Regions from separate parts of the Vibrio sp. Vb0937 genome, predicted to be linked through region 1. Evidence: riboswitches for the same ligand, from Rfam matches in the RefSeq annotation. Region 1 holds a riboswitch; each other region holds the start of a gene.
The links. Region 1 has a riboswitch for thiamine pyrophosphate ahead of thiC (phosphomethylpyrimidine synthase ThiC). Riboswitches for the same ligand answer to the same signal wherever they lie in the genome.
Positions count from the first base shown of each region.

Region 1 (5,079 bases):
TGGCTTCCTCTCATTATTACGGCTTATTTCTACTCTTATCTCGTAAGTATGGCTTTCTGCTGTACTTTGGCAGCATTTAATCTACTGAACGAACGAAACTACAGTTAGCTGTAATGATCAGTGGCCCGAAATTTTAATAATAAAGGGGAATCACTATTTATATTTAGTTACACTCAACCGATCTGGATTAATGAGTAACTATGTATGGATATATCTCGTCGACGCTTTCTTCAATCATCCTTAGCAATCTCCGCGCTTACCGTTCTACCTGCATGTTCTCTATCTAGGAGCACTAATAAGCAGGGGCAATATATATACGATATCACTGCAGAGCCTTCTACTGCAGAATTGGTCCCTGGGTTTAACACAGACGTACTCGCATTTAATGGTTCGATTCCAGCGCCTACGATTCGTTGTCGCCAAGGCGAGAAAGTTATAATTCGGTTTACTAACAAGCTTTCAGAGCCGACTACAATCCACTGGCATGGCTTGCGAATCCCTATTGAAATGGATGGTGTACCTTTCTTAAGTCAGTTGCCTATCATGCCGGGTGAAACATTCGTTTATGAATTTACACCACCAGATGCGGGCACATTTTGGTATCACCCACATATGAACAGTGTGAAGCAGCTTGGTAAGGGCTTAGTCGGGCTAATTGTCGTTGAAGAGGCAGAGCCTGTTCAGTTTGATGAAGAGCATGAAGTCGTCCTCAAGCATTGGCACTTAGACAAGCAAGGACAATGGAAGAACCTTATGGTGCCGCGCTTGAGCGCTCGTATGGGGACTCCCGGAGAGTGGAGTAGCGTCAATGGTGTCCATGAGCCTGTTTATGCGCTGAAGCAGAATGCCACTACGCGATTAAGAATTGCTAATGTCGATAATACCATTACTTACCCGATCGCTATAGAAGGGGCAGAGGCTTGGGTTATTGCTATTGATGGTAATCCTGTTAAAGCGCCTTATAAGCTCACTCAGCACAAAATTGGTCCGGGAATGAGGTTAGATATCGGATTGATTGCTCCGAAGGCTGGAACACGTGTTTATGTGCGTCAAATGAAAGGACGCTTCCCATTCCCTTTGTGCGAGTTTGACGTTGTTGAGTCTGACCTGCCGAACAACCAGAAACTGCCTTTATTACCTCTCAACCCTGTGCCAGCTCTCGATTTGAAAAATGCAGAGCAAATCGATTATGTGTTTGAGTGGGAGGGCGCGATCACTCCTGCTGATCAATCGGGCAAAGCGATACCTAAGTTCTGGCTGATGAACAAACGGGCTTGGGAGGGAATGAGCAAAGATAATATTCCAGCGCCGCTTTCAACATTGGAGATGGGAAAAACCTATATCTTCAACCTAAAGAACGTCACCCAATATCATCATCCTATTCATCTTCATGGACACACATTTACGGTTCTTGAGTTAGATGGCAAAAAACTCGACGAACCGTTTCATACCGATACGGTCTTACTTGGAAAAAACGGCAGTGCGAAAGCGGCATTTGTTGCAGATAACCCAGGGCGTTGGATGTACCATTGTCATGTAATTGAACACATGAAGACGGGTTTGATGGGTTACATTGAAGTAAAGTGACTCCTGTAACTTTTAAAATCTTGATAAGTTTTAAGCGCTATACTTTGCTGAATTCTAAGATTGTATAATCACTATTGCCGTAAATTTGATTACAATGTCGCCATTAACTTTTCTGGGGGAATTATGGGACAACTATCCGTTTTGGGTTTTATTGCATTGGGTGGTGCATTTGGTGCATGTTCTCGTTACTTAATTTCTGAACTTTGTGTCATTTTATTGGGGCGTGGTTTTCCATATGGTACGTTAACCGTTAACGTTGTTGGCTCATTTATGATGGGCTTATTGATAGCAGCTTTCGATAATGAACTTTTGGCAACGGAACCTTGGCGACAAGTGATTGGCTTGGGTTTTTTAGGTGCACTAACGACGTTTTCCACCTTCTCGATGGATAATGTTTTGCTTATGCAGCAGGGCGCTTTCTTTAAGATGGGGTTGAACGTATTGTTGAATGTCGTGTTAAGTATTTCAGCGGCGTGGATTGGCTTTCAATTATTGATGCGCAGCTAGCAAAGTAGTTAAAAATTGAACAGGTCGGCTTGGTTTCACCAAGCCGTTTTTATATACTGACATCACTTGTCGGAGTGCCATAAGGCTGAGACCGTTAATTCGGGATCCGTTGAACCTGATCAGATTAGAATCTGCGAAGGGAACAAGAGAAGATATTCACACCGGAGTTTTTTCTGGTTGATCTATCAAAAGTCGAATGTTGTTACAGGCAAATATCGTAAGCTTTAACTAGCCTTAATTTGACTCCTCTTGTCGCATCTATCCGCCAAGCATTTTTATCCAATTACTTTTTATCTAGTATAACAAAGCAAGGAAAAATGCTATGTCGAGTCGCAAACAAGCGAGACTGGAAGCAAAACAGTTCATTGATACACTCTCGGTACAACCGTACCCCAATTCAAGCAAAGTCTACGTAGAAGGCTCACGTCCAGATATTCGTGTGCCAATGCGTGAAATATCACTCGCTGATAGCCTTATTGGAGGCACAAAAGAAGCGCCTATATTCGAACCTAATGAGCCAGTACGCGTTTACGATACGTCGGGTGTATACACAGATCCAGAGCACACCATAGACCTCTATAACGGCTTACCTAAGCTGAGAGAAGGGTGGATTGAAGAGCGCGCCGATACTGAGCTACTTGATGAAGTAAGCTCGGTGTACACCAAAGAACGCTTAGAAGACGAAACACTAGACGGTCTTCGTTACGGTAATCTACCACGTATTCGACGTGCCAAAGATGGCCATTGTGTGACTCAATTGCACTATGCTCGCAAAGGTATTATTACCCCAGAAATGGAATATATCGCGCTGCGTGAAAACATGGGGCGTGCCAAGTATCGCGATGAAGTGCTGAATCAACAGCATCCGGGTCAAAGCTTCGGAGCGAACCTACCAAAAGATATTACCGCCGAATTCGTGCGTAAAGAAGTCGCCGAAGGTCGCGCTATTATCCCTTCAAATATTAACCACCCAGAATCCGAACCAATGATCATTGGACGTAACTTTTTGGTCAAAGTGAACGCCAACATCGGTAACTCATCGGTCACTTCTTCGATTGAGGAAGAAGTAGAAAAGTTAGTATGGGCAACGCGTTGGGGTGGAGATACCGTAATGGATCTTTCTACTGGACGTAACATCCACGAAACTCGCGAGTGGATTCTACGTAACAGTCCGGTTCCGATCGGTACCGTGCCAATGTACCAAGCGCTTGAGAAAGTGAACGGTGTTGCGGAAAACCTTAACTGGGAAGTGATGCGCGATACCCTGATTGAGCAAGCAGAGCAGGGCGTTGACTACTTTACTATCCATGCCGGTTTACTACTTCGTTATGTGCCAATGACTGCAAAACGCATTACTGGCATCGTCTCTCGTGGTGGTTCTATCATCGCGAAATGGTGTTTAGCGCATCACCAAGAAAGCTTCTTATATACCCACTTCCGAGAGATCTGTGAAATCTGTGCTAAGTACGATGTTGCACTATCTCTTGGTGATGGTCTGCGCCCTGGCTCGGTAGCCGATGCTAACGACGAAGCGCAATTTGCAGAGCTTCGCACTCTTGGTGAGTTGACCAAGATAGCGTGGGAATACGACGTACAGGTGATAATCGAAGGTCCTGGTCATGTTCCAATGCATATGATCAAAGAGAACATGGAAGAGCAGTTAGAGCACTGTCATGAGGCTCCTTTCTATACCCTTGGTCCGCTGACGACAGACGTCGCTCCTGGTTACGACCATATTACTTCAGGCATCGGCGCTGCCATGATTGGTTGGTATGGCTGTGCAATGCTTTGCTACGTAACTCCTAAAGAGCATCTTGGCTTACCAAACAAAGAAGACGTGAAAGTAGGCATGATCACTTACAAGCTTGCTGCGCACGCCGCTGATTTAGCGAAAGGGCACCCTGGCGCTCAAGTTCGTGATAATGCGCTTTCTAAAGCTCGCTTCGAGTTCCGTTGGGAAGATCAATTTAACTTGTCGCTCGACCCAGATACTGCTCGTGCTTTCCATGATGAAACCTTGCCTCAAGAGTCCGGCAAAGTTGCTCACTTCTGTTCGATGTGTGGACCAAAGTTCTGCTCGATGAAGATCTCGCAAGAGGTACGAGAGTATGCGAAAGACACTGAGCAAGTTGCTGCGGACCAAGCTATATCGATCAAAATGCTGGATGATCCTCTTGAGGGGATGCGTCAGAAATCGCAAGAATTTAGAGAGTCAGGTTCCGAGCTATACCACCCAGCAGCACATGCCGAGGTAAGTGACTAATGAGCAAAATCCTTATTCCGTCATCATTGATTGAACTGACTGGTTTAGTTCAGCAATGTTTGTTGTTGGCGAAAGAACAGGGTTTTAGCATCGAAGACATTGAGTTGGGTGTGAGCCCAACTCAATCTATTCAGCTTGTTCGCGACCAACAGACCACACGCATAACGACAGATCTTATTAATGGTTATGACTCTGAGAATGAGAGTTCATTTGTGCTCTATTACCGCTCTGCTTTGTCGGTAGAAGCGTGTGCTAAGCAACCGTCGAAAGCGATTTATATTGGTATTGTTGATACTCAGGTATCCGATAAAAAGGAGAAAGTGCTTAAGCTTGATATCTGGCGTCACCCAATTAACAACGAAGTGAGAGCGCTTTCCGTTAAGTCCAAACTCAACGCAATGTTCGATCCTGAACATCACCTTGCTTGGATAGTAACGCTGACAGTACTCGATTTTCCTATCGAAGATGCGTTAACACTTGCTCGAGGAATGCTAACTCAACAAGCGAATGTTTCACGTGAAACACTGTTGAATGGCAACCTTAACGAGGGAAGATCTACTCAGTGGGCTGACCAATTTGATGATTTCCCCACACCTGTACTGGAGGATAACCGACTAGGTATTCAAGTTGGTTGGTCTGCACAAGGTGAGAGCGTTAGCTTTCCAACTCTAACTAAGCAAAGTCTAGGGCTCTATCCAGTCGTTGATGATGTTGCTTGGATT
Region 1 covers NZ_JAWOTK010000030.1:252-5,330, forward strand. Annotated here, with positions in the region: gene R7P67_RS20575 (multicopper oxidase family protein) at 205-1,587, shown strand; gene crcB (fluoride efflux transporter CrcB) at 1,711-2,094, shown strand; TPP riboswitch at 2,155-2,253, shown strand; gene thiC (phosphomethylpyrimidine synthase ThiC) at 2,417-4,357, shown strand; gene R7P67_RS20590 (thiamine phosphate synthase) at 4,357-5,079, shown strand, end outside.

Region 2 (5,079 bases), on a different contig from region 1:
GAGCATGTGCTCAACACTAACATGCGTTACACCTCTGGCCCGCAGTGGCTCAACGAGTTTTTGCTGCATGATCGTTGGGTATTGGCGGTATCGGGTACACATGGGAAAACGACCACGTCGAGCATGCTTGCTTGGATACTTGAAGATTGTGGTTATCAACCGGGTTTCTTAGTCGGTGGGGTACTCGGTAACTTCGGAGTGTCTGCTCGTTTGGGTGAAAGTATGTTTTTTGTCGTTGAAGCGGACGAATATGACAGTGCTTTTTTCGATAAGCGTTCTAAGTTTGTGCATTACCATCCTCGCACTTTAATCATGAATAACCTTGAGTTCGATCATGCTGATATCTTCGATGATCTAGAAGCGATCAAACGCCAATTCCATCATTTAGTGCGAACTGTACCGGGCAATGGATTGATCTTAGCGCCGAGGCAGGATCAAGCGTTAGCGGATGTATTAGAGCGTGGTTGCTGGACAGAAAAGCAGTTTTCAGGTGTTGATGGTGACTGGCAAGCGCACAAATTAGTGCTTGATGGCTCAAAATTTGACGTTGCGTTGCAAGGCGAGAAGGTTGGTACCGTCGAATGGAATTTGGTGGGTGACCACAATGTGGATAATGCGCTGATGGCAATCGCTGCTGCACGACATGTTGGAGTCACTCCGGATCTTGCTTGCCAAGCATTAGGGCGTTTCATCAATACCAAGCGCCGTTTAGAGCTGAAAGGTGAAGAACAAGGTGTGACGGTTTACGATGATTTTGCGCATCACCCAACGGCAATTGAACTTACAGTCGGTGGTTTGCGTAACAAGGTAGGTGAAAAACGCATCCTTGCTGTGTTAGAGCCGCGTTCTGCCACCATGAAGCGTGGCGTACACAAAAACACACTTGCAGAGTCACTACACAGTGCAGATGAAGTCTTCTTGTTCCAGCCAGATAATATCGAGTGGTCTGTGCAAGACATTGCCGACCAATGCACACAGCCAGCGTTTGTCGATGCGGATATAGATAACTTTGTAGCCAAGATCGTCGAACGTGCGCGACCAGGTGACCAAATTCTAGTCATGAGCAACGGTGGCTTTGGTGGTATTCACGGAAAACTTCTTGAGCAGTTAAAACAAAAAGCCTGATTGATATGCAAAACAAAACACAACCCTCTCATAAAAAAGCCATCACGTTGGCATTAACGGGTGCTTCTGGTGCTCCCTACGGCCTTCGTCTTTTAGAATGCTTGGTTGCGGCGGATTATCATGTCTACGTTCTGATTTCTTCGGCGGCTCGTGTTGTGATGGCAACCGAGCATAATCTTAAGCTACCAAGTGGCCCAGAAGCGGCGCAGCAAGCATTAGTAGAGCACCTGAACTGCAATCCAAATAACATCACCGTTTGCGGTAAAGACGATTGGTTCTCGCCGGTTGCGTCTGGTTCTGCTGCACCCAAGCAAATGGTGGTTTGCCCATGTTCTGCGGGAAGCGTTGCAGCGATTGCGCATGGTATGTCAGATAACTTGATCGAGCGGGCCGCTGATGTGGTAATGAAAGAGCGCGGGCAGCTGTTGCTCGTGGTTCGCGAAACACCATTTTCAACGCTACATCTGGAGAACATGCACAAACTGTCGCAAATGGGCGTCACCATCATGCCAGCAGCTCCAGGCTTCTATCATCAGCCAAAGAGTATTGAAGACTTAGTGGATTTTATGGTGGCGAGAATTCTTGACCACTTAGGTATTGAGCAAGGTTTGGTGCCTCGTTGGGGTTATGACCAGCGCTCGTGAGCTGATTGTGTAACCACTCAAATACCTTTACAATCCATCCAACTCATCGGGGAGCAAACCCATTTAGCATTGAGTCAATCAATGCATTGGGGCGCTGAGACCTAAGTGTTTAACTAGGGACCCGTATTACCTGAACCAGATAATGCTGGCGTAGGAATTGAGTCTGGATATTGGAAGTCCTTAATAGCCGCCTCAAACCCTGTGCCGCTCAACTTATTTCTCTGAAATACTCATGGAGAGCGAGCAGTGAAACCCACTCTAAATCTGATTGCCTTAGCTGCAATCACCTCTACTTCAGCGTTTGCCGCTGAAAACACATTAACCATCTATACCTACGACTCTTTTGCCGCAGATTGGGGGCCGGGTCCTAAAATCGAGCAAGCTTTTGAAGCAAAATGTGGCTGTGACGTTAACTTCGTAGCGTTGGACGATGGTGTGTCGATTCTGAATCGTCTTCGTCTTGAAGGCGGTAATAGCAAAGCGGACATCGTATTAGGTTTGGATAACAATCTGATGGCAGAAGCGAAGAAAACCGGTCTGCTTGCCGAGCACAATGTAGATACGTCCAATACAGTGTTACCAAACGGTTGGAGCGACACGACGTTTGTACCGTACGATTACGGCTACTTCGCGTTTGTGTACAACAAAGAGAAAATGACTAATCCGCCGAAAAGCATGAAAGAGCTGGTGGAAACGCGCGACGATCTGAAAGTGATTTACCAAGATCCGCGGACTTCAACGCCGGGCCAAGGCTTGATGCTATGGATGAAATCTATTTATGGCGACGATGTGACGCAAGCGTGGCAGAAGCTAGCGAGCAAAACCGTAACGGTCACGAAAGGTTGGTCTGAAGCGTATTCCATGTTCCTCAATGGTGAGTCCGATTTAGTGCTTTCTTACACCTCCTCACCTGCGTACCACTTAATTGCGGAAAACGATTCGAAGTTTGCGACGGCGAATTTTGCTGAAGGCCACTACATGCAAGTTGAAGTCGCCGCCAAAGTGAAAGGGGCAAAAAATTCAGAACTTGCTGATCAATTTATGAGTTTCATTTTAAGTGATGAGTTCCAATCGGCGATGCCAACGGGTAACTGGATGTACCCAGTCACTGACGTTGAGTTACCTAAAGGTTTTGAAACTTTGAGTGTTCCAAGCAAGTCGTTGAGCTTTAGTGCTGATGAAGTGGCAAAAATGCGTAAGTCTTGGATTCGCGAATGGCAAAGCGCATTGACGTTTTAGCTGACGTTTCCACCCTCATCTGAATGAGATAGGTTTTACCTTTGAATTCTGTTCCAAAAATAGGTTTAGGGGTCGCGATGATCATCGCGACCTTTGTTATTTCTGCCCTAGGTGCTTTGATTGTTCAAGCCCCTTCACTTGATGTGTCTGTGGTATGGGGCGACCCGTACTATCAACATGTCACCAAGTTCAGTTTCTACCAAGCGTTTCTTTCCACATTGCTCAGTGTTGGCTTTGCCATTCCAGTAGCGCACGCACTTTCGCGTCGCCAATTTATTGGTAAATCATTACTGCTTAAGCTGTTTGCATCGACACTGGTTTTGCCGGTTTTGGTTGGTGTTTTTGGGCTGTTAGCGATTTATGGCAACAGTGGTTTGTTGGCGCAGTGGTTGCAAAGTTTCGACACTAAACTGCCATTCTCTATTTACGGTTTGAACGGCATTTTACTCGCCCATGTGTTCTTTAATTTACCTTACGCGGCACGATTGCTTCTGCAAGCCTTGGAGTCTATTCCTGCCGAGCAGCATAAGCTTTGCGCGCATCTTGGGATGAGCCATTGGGATAAGTTTCGCTGGGTAGAATGGCCGCGTTTAAGGCAGCAGCTTCCCCACGTTTGTGGGTTGGTGTTTATGTTGTGCTTTACCAGTTTTGCCACTGTAATGGCGTTGGGGGGCGGGCCAAAATCCACCACCATTGAATTGGCCATTTACCAAGCGATTAAGTTTGATTTTGATTTACAAGCTGGGGCGTTATTGGCGCTGTGGCAGATGCTGTTATGTGGACTGCTTGCTATTGGAGTGCAGAAGTTAACAAGGCCTGTTTCTATCAGTGCTGGAAGCACATCGGTACAGCAATATTTAACGAAGGATCATGGGTGGTCAAAAGCTTGGGATAGCTTTTGGATCATAGGTGCCTTTTTACTGGTAATACCGCCGTTATTGATGGTGTTACTGAGTGGCATCAACCAACAAGTTTGGACAGTATTAACCGATGAGCGTTTTTGGTTTGCGCTATTGAACTCCCTCAAAGTCGCCTGTGTCGCTAGCGTGCTTGCGGTCGCTGCAGGGGTGTCCATACTATTGACCAGTCGCCGTTGGCGGTTGCAGTACAAAAACACGCGAGCCGATCAGATAGAGTTAATCGGCACCATTATTTTGGTGACTCCAGGTCTGGTGATTAGCACCGGTTTATTCTTACTACTGCGCGCATTTACCGATGTTTTTAGCTTGGCATTTTTTGTCGTGATTTTGGTGAACGGTTTGATGGCTTTGCCTTACGTGATCAAAACGCTAGCGCAGCCAATGCTGCACATTGAACAACAGTATCAGTATGTATGTGCCAGCTTAGGCATGCGTGGCTGGCAACGGTTTAAAGTGGTGGAGTGGCAGGCGCTACGCAAGCCGTTTGCACATGCGTTTGCGATCAGCTTTATGTTTGCAATAGGGGATTTAAGTGCCATCGCACTGTTTGGTGGACAAGAGTTTCGTACCTTACCTCTGTATTTGTTCCAGTTGCTTGGCAGTTATCAGATGGACGCAGCTGCGGTGGTATCGGTGACCCTATTGTTGTTGAGTGTGGGCTGTTTTGCCTTGATTGAGAAAGTATTGAAAACGAAGGAGAGAGCGTAATGTTAGTGTTGGATGATGTGCAGTACACCTACCAACGTGAACTGTTTCGTTTTGACTTAACGATTGAGCAAGGACAGATTGTATCGCTGATGGGACCAAGTGGGGCAGGGAAGTCAACCTTGCTGGCGTTGGTGGCAGGATTCATCCATCCTGACCGTGGTGATATTTGTGTTGATGGTGAGTCCATTGTGCGTAAAGAGCCTTATCTGCGTCCGTTCTCTATGTTGTTCCAAGAGCACAATTTGTTTGCTCACTTATCGGTGCGTGACAACATCGGTTTGGGCTTACACCCAGGGCTAAAGCTTACGGTGGACCAAAATCGTCAGATTGAACAAGCCGCGCAGCAAGTTGGTGTTGCAGAGTACCTCGACCGTTTGCCAGAGCATCTTTCTGGTGGCCAGCGTCAACGTGTTGCCTTAGCGCGTTGTTTTGTTCAGCCTCAT
Region 2 covers NZ_JAWOTK010000012.1:63,463-68,541, reverse strand. Annotated here, with positions in the region: gene mpl (UDP-N-acetylmuramate:L-alanyl-gamma-D-glutamyl-meso-diaminopimelate ligase) at 1-1,125, shown strand, start outside; gene R7P67_RS15620 (flavin prenyltransferase UbiX) at 1,131-1,769, shown strand; TPP riboswitch at 1,807-1,943, shown strand; gene thiB (thiamine ABC transporter substrate binding subunit) at 2,016-3,008, shown strand; gene thiP (thiamine/thiamine pyrophosphate ABC transporter permease ThiP) at 3,050-4,636, shown strand; gene thiQ (thiamine ABC transporter ATP-binding protein) at 4,636-5,079, shown strand, end outside.
Region 2: it holds a riboswitch for thiamine pyrophosphate, as region 1 does, so the genes downstream of both, thiB (thiamine ABC transporter substrate binding subunit) here and thiC (phosphomethylpyrimidine synthase ThiC) in region 1, are expected to answer to the same signal.

Region 3 (5,079 bases), on a different contig from region 1:
CGTAGAGCCGGATGGGTCACGCGTTCTTTTTTACTAATGCGCGCCGAAACGGAGTTGTACTGAGTCATATCACTCATAGTCTTTCTCCAATTGATCCAAAATCGCTTGTTGTAGCGCTGCGCACTCTCCATCGAGAACTCGTGGCGGCTTGGAATCCGGAACAACCAAGTGCTGAGCTTGTGCAGGCGTGCCTTGCAGTACATAGAGTTGGTGAGCCAATCGCACCGCTTCTTGTGGGTCGTGGGTAATCAGAACAACCGTCTTATCTTTCAATAATTCGGCAGATAAGGTTTGCAACTTATGGCGAGTAACCGCATCCAGCGCAGAGAAGGGCTCATCCATCAGAACCAAAGGCTTGTCTTGCATCAGAGTGCGAGCAAGGGCAACACGTTGTCTCATGCCGCCAGAGAGCTGAGCTGGCTTAGCATCCGCGTAATCTGCGAGTCCTACTTGGTTTAGTAAAGTCAGTGCGCGTTGTTTATTTTGCTCTGGTGATTGGTCTTGAGAAAATCGAGAACTGAGGCAGACGTTGTCTAACACATTTAACCACGGCAACAACAAGTCTTGTTGTGCCATGTAGGCAATACGCTCGTGCAGGGCGATGCCATCCGTTGTGGTTAATTCACCATGCCATTCGACTTTGTCGTCTAACAACCCAGCTAGATAACGAAGGATCGTCGTTTTTCCGCAACCACTGCGACCAAGTAAAACAGTCCATTGATTGGCAGGGATAGTCATACTCAACCCTGCTAATGTTGGTGTTTGGCTGTCTTTGTATTGCAGACTTGCTTCGGTAAGCTGAATGCCCAGTGCATTAGCGCACATGCGTGTGACCTGCAAAAAAGTGGTTCACAGGGCCGTGACCTTTACCGACATCCAATTCATCTGCGTGCGCGATAGCTTGGCTGATGTACTGCTTACCAAGGTGCACCGCTTTGTGCAGATTGTTGCCTTGACCAAGGTAAGACGCGATAGCAGAAGACAGCGTGCAGCCTGTGCCATGGGTATTTTTGGTTGGAAAGCGTTTAGCGCTGATTAACTCGGCGCTGTCTTGCATGATCAGCAGATCGTTGCTGTTTTCGTCTTTTTCTAAGTGGCCGCCTTTTAACAGCACCGCTTTTGCACCTAGCGCGCGTAAATCAGCAATCATATCGTTCATTTCAGATTCTGATTGAGGTACTGGCTTACCCGTCAATGCTGCGCCTTCGGGTAGGTTAGGGGTAATGATGTCTGCAAGCGGAATCAATTCTTCTTTTAAAGTGCTGATTGCTGACTGTTCCAGTAATAGATCGCCGCTGGTGGCCACCATTACAGGGTCAATCACGAGGTGTTTTGGCTGGTATTGTTTAATTTTGTTGGCAACGACTTTGATGATGTCGGAATCGGCCAGCATGCCTACTTTGACTGCAACGATGTTGAGGTCGATAAATACCGCATCGAGTTGGCTCTCTACATGGTCGAGAGGAATGGGGAAAATCGCAGAAACGCCTTGGGTATTTTGCGAAGTAATCGCCGTGATTACCGAGCAAGCAAAACTGCCGGTTGCGGACATCGCTTTGATGTCGGCTTGAATGCCTGCGCCGCCGCCACTATCAGAACCTGCAATCGTCAACACGATCGGTGTATCTGTTGAAGTTGCTGCTTGTGGCTGTGTTGATGGTTTTTCTTGGCTTGACTGCTGCGCCATGGTCGCTCCTATTACAGACGTAAAGGAACTGACTTGGCCATTGAAGATCGGTGTATGGATCCGTTGAGGCTAGCTGCGTCGATACAGACTTGAAGCAGGCTAGTGGCAAAGTGATGATAGTTCCCTACGTCAGTGCTAACTGAATCAGGTTCAACGGGTCTCGAATTTCGATCTCAGCCGACGCATTCACTGCATGGGCCCCCCGACTATTTCGTCAAGATAATAGCAGTTCACTCAGTTACGGTGCACGTGTTTTTTCCGGCCAAGAGGGGGCAATCGATTAAATATGAGACTTGAGAGCAGTAACGAAAGAACAGAATTTAGTGTAAATAACGTGCTGCATTGAAACTGGCAGTTCAAGACACTATCTAATAGTGAGATGTCGACATAATACGTAACGATTCGTTCTTTGACTTAGCAAGGATTAGCATAAAACAAGGTTAAAAAAGTGTTAATATTTAATGCGTTGCCAATATGCTTTTGAGTCATCCAATTTAGGTTGTGACTGTTATAAACAGAGTCTAACTCAAAGGTGGGGAAGGCTAGGACGATCAACGAGCAAGGAGATTTCATGCTTAATTCTGTAACAGCGAAAGCGGTGATCGATCATGCCCTCTTTTTAGGGGCTGATTTCGCTGAGCTATTCGTTGAACACCATCAAACCAACACTGTCCAGATCGCATCTGGCGAGGTAGATAAGGTGAACTCGGGTATCGATTTTGGTATCGGTATTCGTCTCTTCTTCGGTCATAAAGTGCTTTACGGTTACACCAACAGCACAGATGAAGCCGAACTAAAACGCGTAACCTCACTACTTGCTGCAAAAGATAAGCGTGAGCAAATCGCGTCAGCAGGTTCTCTCAATCTGAACCGCTACCCAATTCAACATGGTTGTCGTATGCCACTTGGCAAAGACGCTAACCTAGATTCTAAAATTGCTTTCCTATTGCAAGTTGACCAAGCAGCACGTGCTGAGAGTGAACATATCAGCCAGTTCATTGGCAGCGTACTTCAGCGCGAACAGCAAGTGTCTATTTTCAATTCAGAAGGTCTACAGGTTGACGATACTCGTCACTACATCCGAGTTGCTGGTAATACTGTCGCTCAAAAAGGCAATGAGCAGTCTTCTGGTATGGAAGGTCCTGGCGCTCTTGCTGGTTGGGAGTTCAGTGAGCAGCTTGATGCCAAAGAGCTAGGTCAAACTATCGCGCAGCAAGCGTTGGTCAAACTTGGTGCGGATGCGTGCCCATCGGGTGAAATGCCAGTGGTAATTGGTAACGGCTTTGGTGGCGTAATCTTCCACGAAGCTTGTGGCCACTTGCTAGAAACCACTTCAGTTGCGAAGAAAGCGTCCGTATTCCACGACAAGATGGGCGAAATGGTTGCTCACACCGCAGTGAATGCAGTCGATGATGGCACCATGACCAACGAATGGGGCTCGATTCATGTTGATGACGAAGGCATGAAGACTCAGCGCACTCAATTGATCAAAGACGGTAAGCTAACCAGCTTTATGGTCGATAAAATGGGTGGCATGAAGACAGGTTATGAGCCTACGGGTTCTGGTCGTCGTCAAAACTACAAGTTTGCACCAACCTCGCGCATGCGTAACACCTTTATCGAAGAGGGCGAGCATTCACTTGATGACATGCTGGCAGGCATCGAACGTGGTATCTATGCGAAGAAGATGGGCGGCGGCTCGGTTCAACCGGGCACGGGTGAGTTCAACTTTGCTGTTCGTGAAGCTTATCTCATTGAAAATGGCAAAATCACCAAACCTCTGAAAACAGCAACGCTGATCAGCACGGGTCCAAAAGTGTTGAAAGAAATCAGCATGGTCGGCAAAGACATGGCGCTTGCGCCGGGCATGTGTGGTTCCGTGAGTGGCTCAGTGCCAACAACAGTCGGTCAGCCAACGCTGAAAGTCGATAACATTCTGGTAGGAGGCGGTAACTAATGAGCCAAGAACAACAACTTCTTAATGCGGTTGATTACGTCCTATCAGAAGCAAAACGCCAAGGTGCAGAAGCGGACGTCATTGTAAACCGCAACAGCAGCTTTTCTCTGAAAGCGAACCAAGGAAAGCTGGATGAGTACAAAGTAAGCTCAAGCCAAGTCCTGGGTGTTCGTGTTGTGAAAGATGCGCGCGTTGCAACAAGCTATTCTGAGTCGTTAGAGCAACCAAGCTTAGATTTGATGCTGACCAACGCACTGCAAAGCGCTCGCTTTTCCAAGCAAGATGAACATCAGACTATTAGTTGCGTGAACAGCCAAATCGCGACTGATGTTGCTGAGATTGCGCAAGAAGATACAACTTCTGTTGACGAAAAAATCGAACTGTCTCTCGCACTTGAGCAAGGCGTAGTGGCTCTGCCTCACGCCTCTAGCGCACCTTACAATGGTTACAGCGATGGCGAAACACAACTGATCATTGCCAATACTCAAGGCACATTGTGTCAACACTTCGAGCGCTCGTTCACTTGTTACGCGTATACCTTGTTTGAAAAAGACGGCAAACAGTCAATGGCGGGTAGAATGTCACTGGGTCGCCGTTTTGATGAGTTGAATCCAGCTTACTGTATCGAAGGTGGCTACAACCTTGCTCGTGATCTTCTGGAAGGCGCTCCGGTTGCGACAGGTAACTACCCTGCTATTTTCCACATCAATGCGCTAGCAAGTTTATTCGGTGCTTTCGGCAGTGCTTTCTCTGGTGTAAGCGCGATGAAAGGCATTACGCCATTGGGTGACAAGCTTGGTCAACGTGTTGCGAGTGATTTGATTACCTTTACCGATACGGCTTACATGCCAAATGGTATGGCAATCACAAGTTTTGATAGTGAAGGCTTCGCTACTCAAGATAATGTGATGATTGCTAATGGTGAGTTGAAAACCTTGCTACACAACAGCCAGACCGCAAGTTATTTGGGCGCAGTCTCGACAGCAAGTGCCGCTCGCGGTGCAAAATCGAGCCTAGACGTATCAGCGAATCACAAAGTGATTGCGACAGGCAACAGCAGTGCGTCAGAAGTAAAAGCGGGTGAGTACCTAGAGTTAGTCGAGCTTCAAGGTGTCCATTCTGGTGCGGATGCAGTGAGTGGTGATTTCTCATTTGGTGCGAGTGGCTTCTTGTGCCGTGATGGAGAGCGCGTTCAACCAGTTCGTGGGATCACGGTAGCGGGTAACTTCTACAAGATGCTGCAAGAAGTTGAGGCAGTGGGTGATACTCAGTTAATTAACGATAGCCGAACTTTCTTCTCGTCAGACGTTCGTTTTGCTCGTTTGAGCATTGGTGGTAAGTAAACTTAGCATCCCTATAGAAACAAAAAAGAGGACTCAATGGAGTCCTCTTTCATTACCTAGCAACGTGTGCGCGAATAACTAGAATTCGCGTA
Region 3 covers NZ_JAWOTK010000001.1:1,805-6,883, reverse strand. Annotated here, with positions in the region: gene R7P67_RS00040 (ABC transporter permease) at 1-77, opposite strand, end outside; gene R7P67_RS00035 (ABC transporter ATP-binding protein) at 70-825, opposite strand; gene thiD (bifunctional hydroxymethylpyrimidine kinase/phosphomethylpyrimidine kinase) at 815-1,687, opposite strand; TPP riboswitch at 1,792-1,902, opposite strand; gene R7P67_RS00025 (TldD/PmbA family protein) at 2,259-3,644, shown strand; gene R7P67_RS00020 (TldD/PmbA family protein) at 3,644-4,987, shown strand; gene trmY (tRNA (pseudouridine(54)-N(1))-methyltransferase TrmY) at 5,066-5,079, opposite strand, start outside.
Region 3: it holds a riboswitch for thiamine pyrophosphate, as region 1 does, so the genes downstream of both, thiD (bifunctional hydroxymethylpyrimidine kinase/phosphomethylpyrimidine kinase) here and thiC (phosphomethylpyrimidine synthase ThiC) in region 1, are expected to answer to the same signal.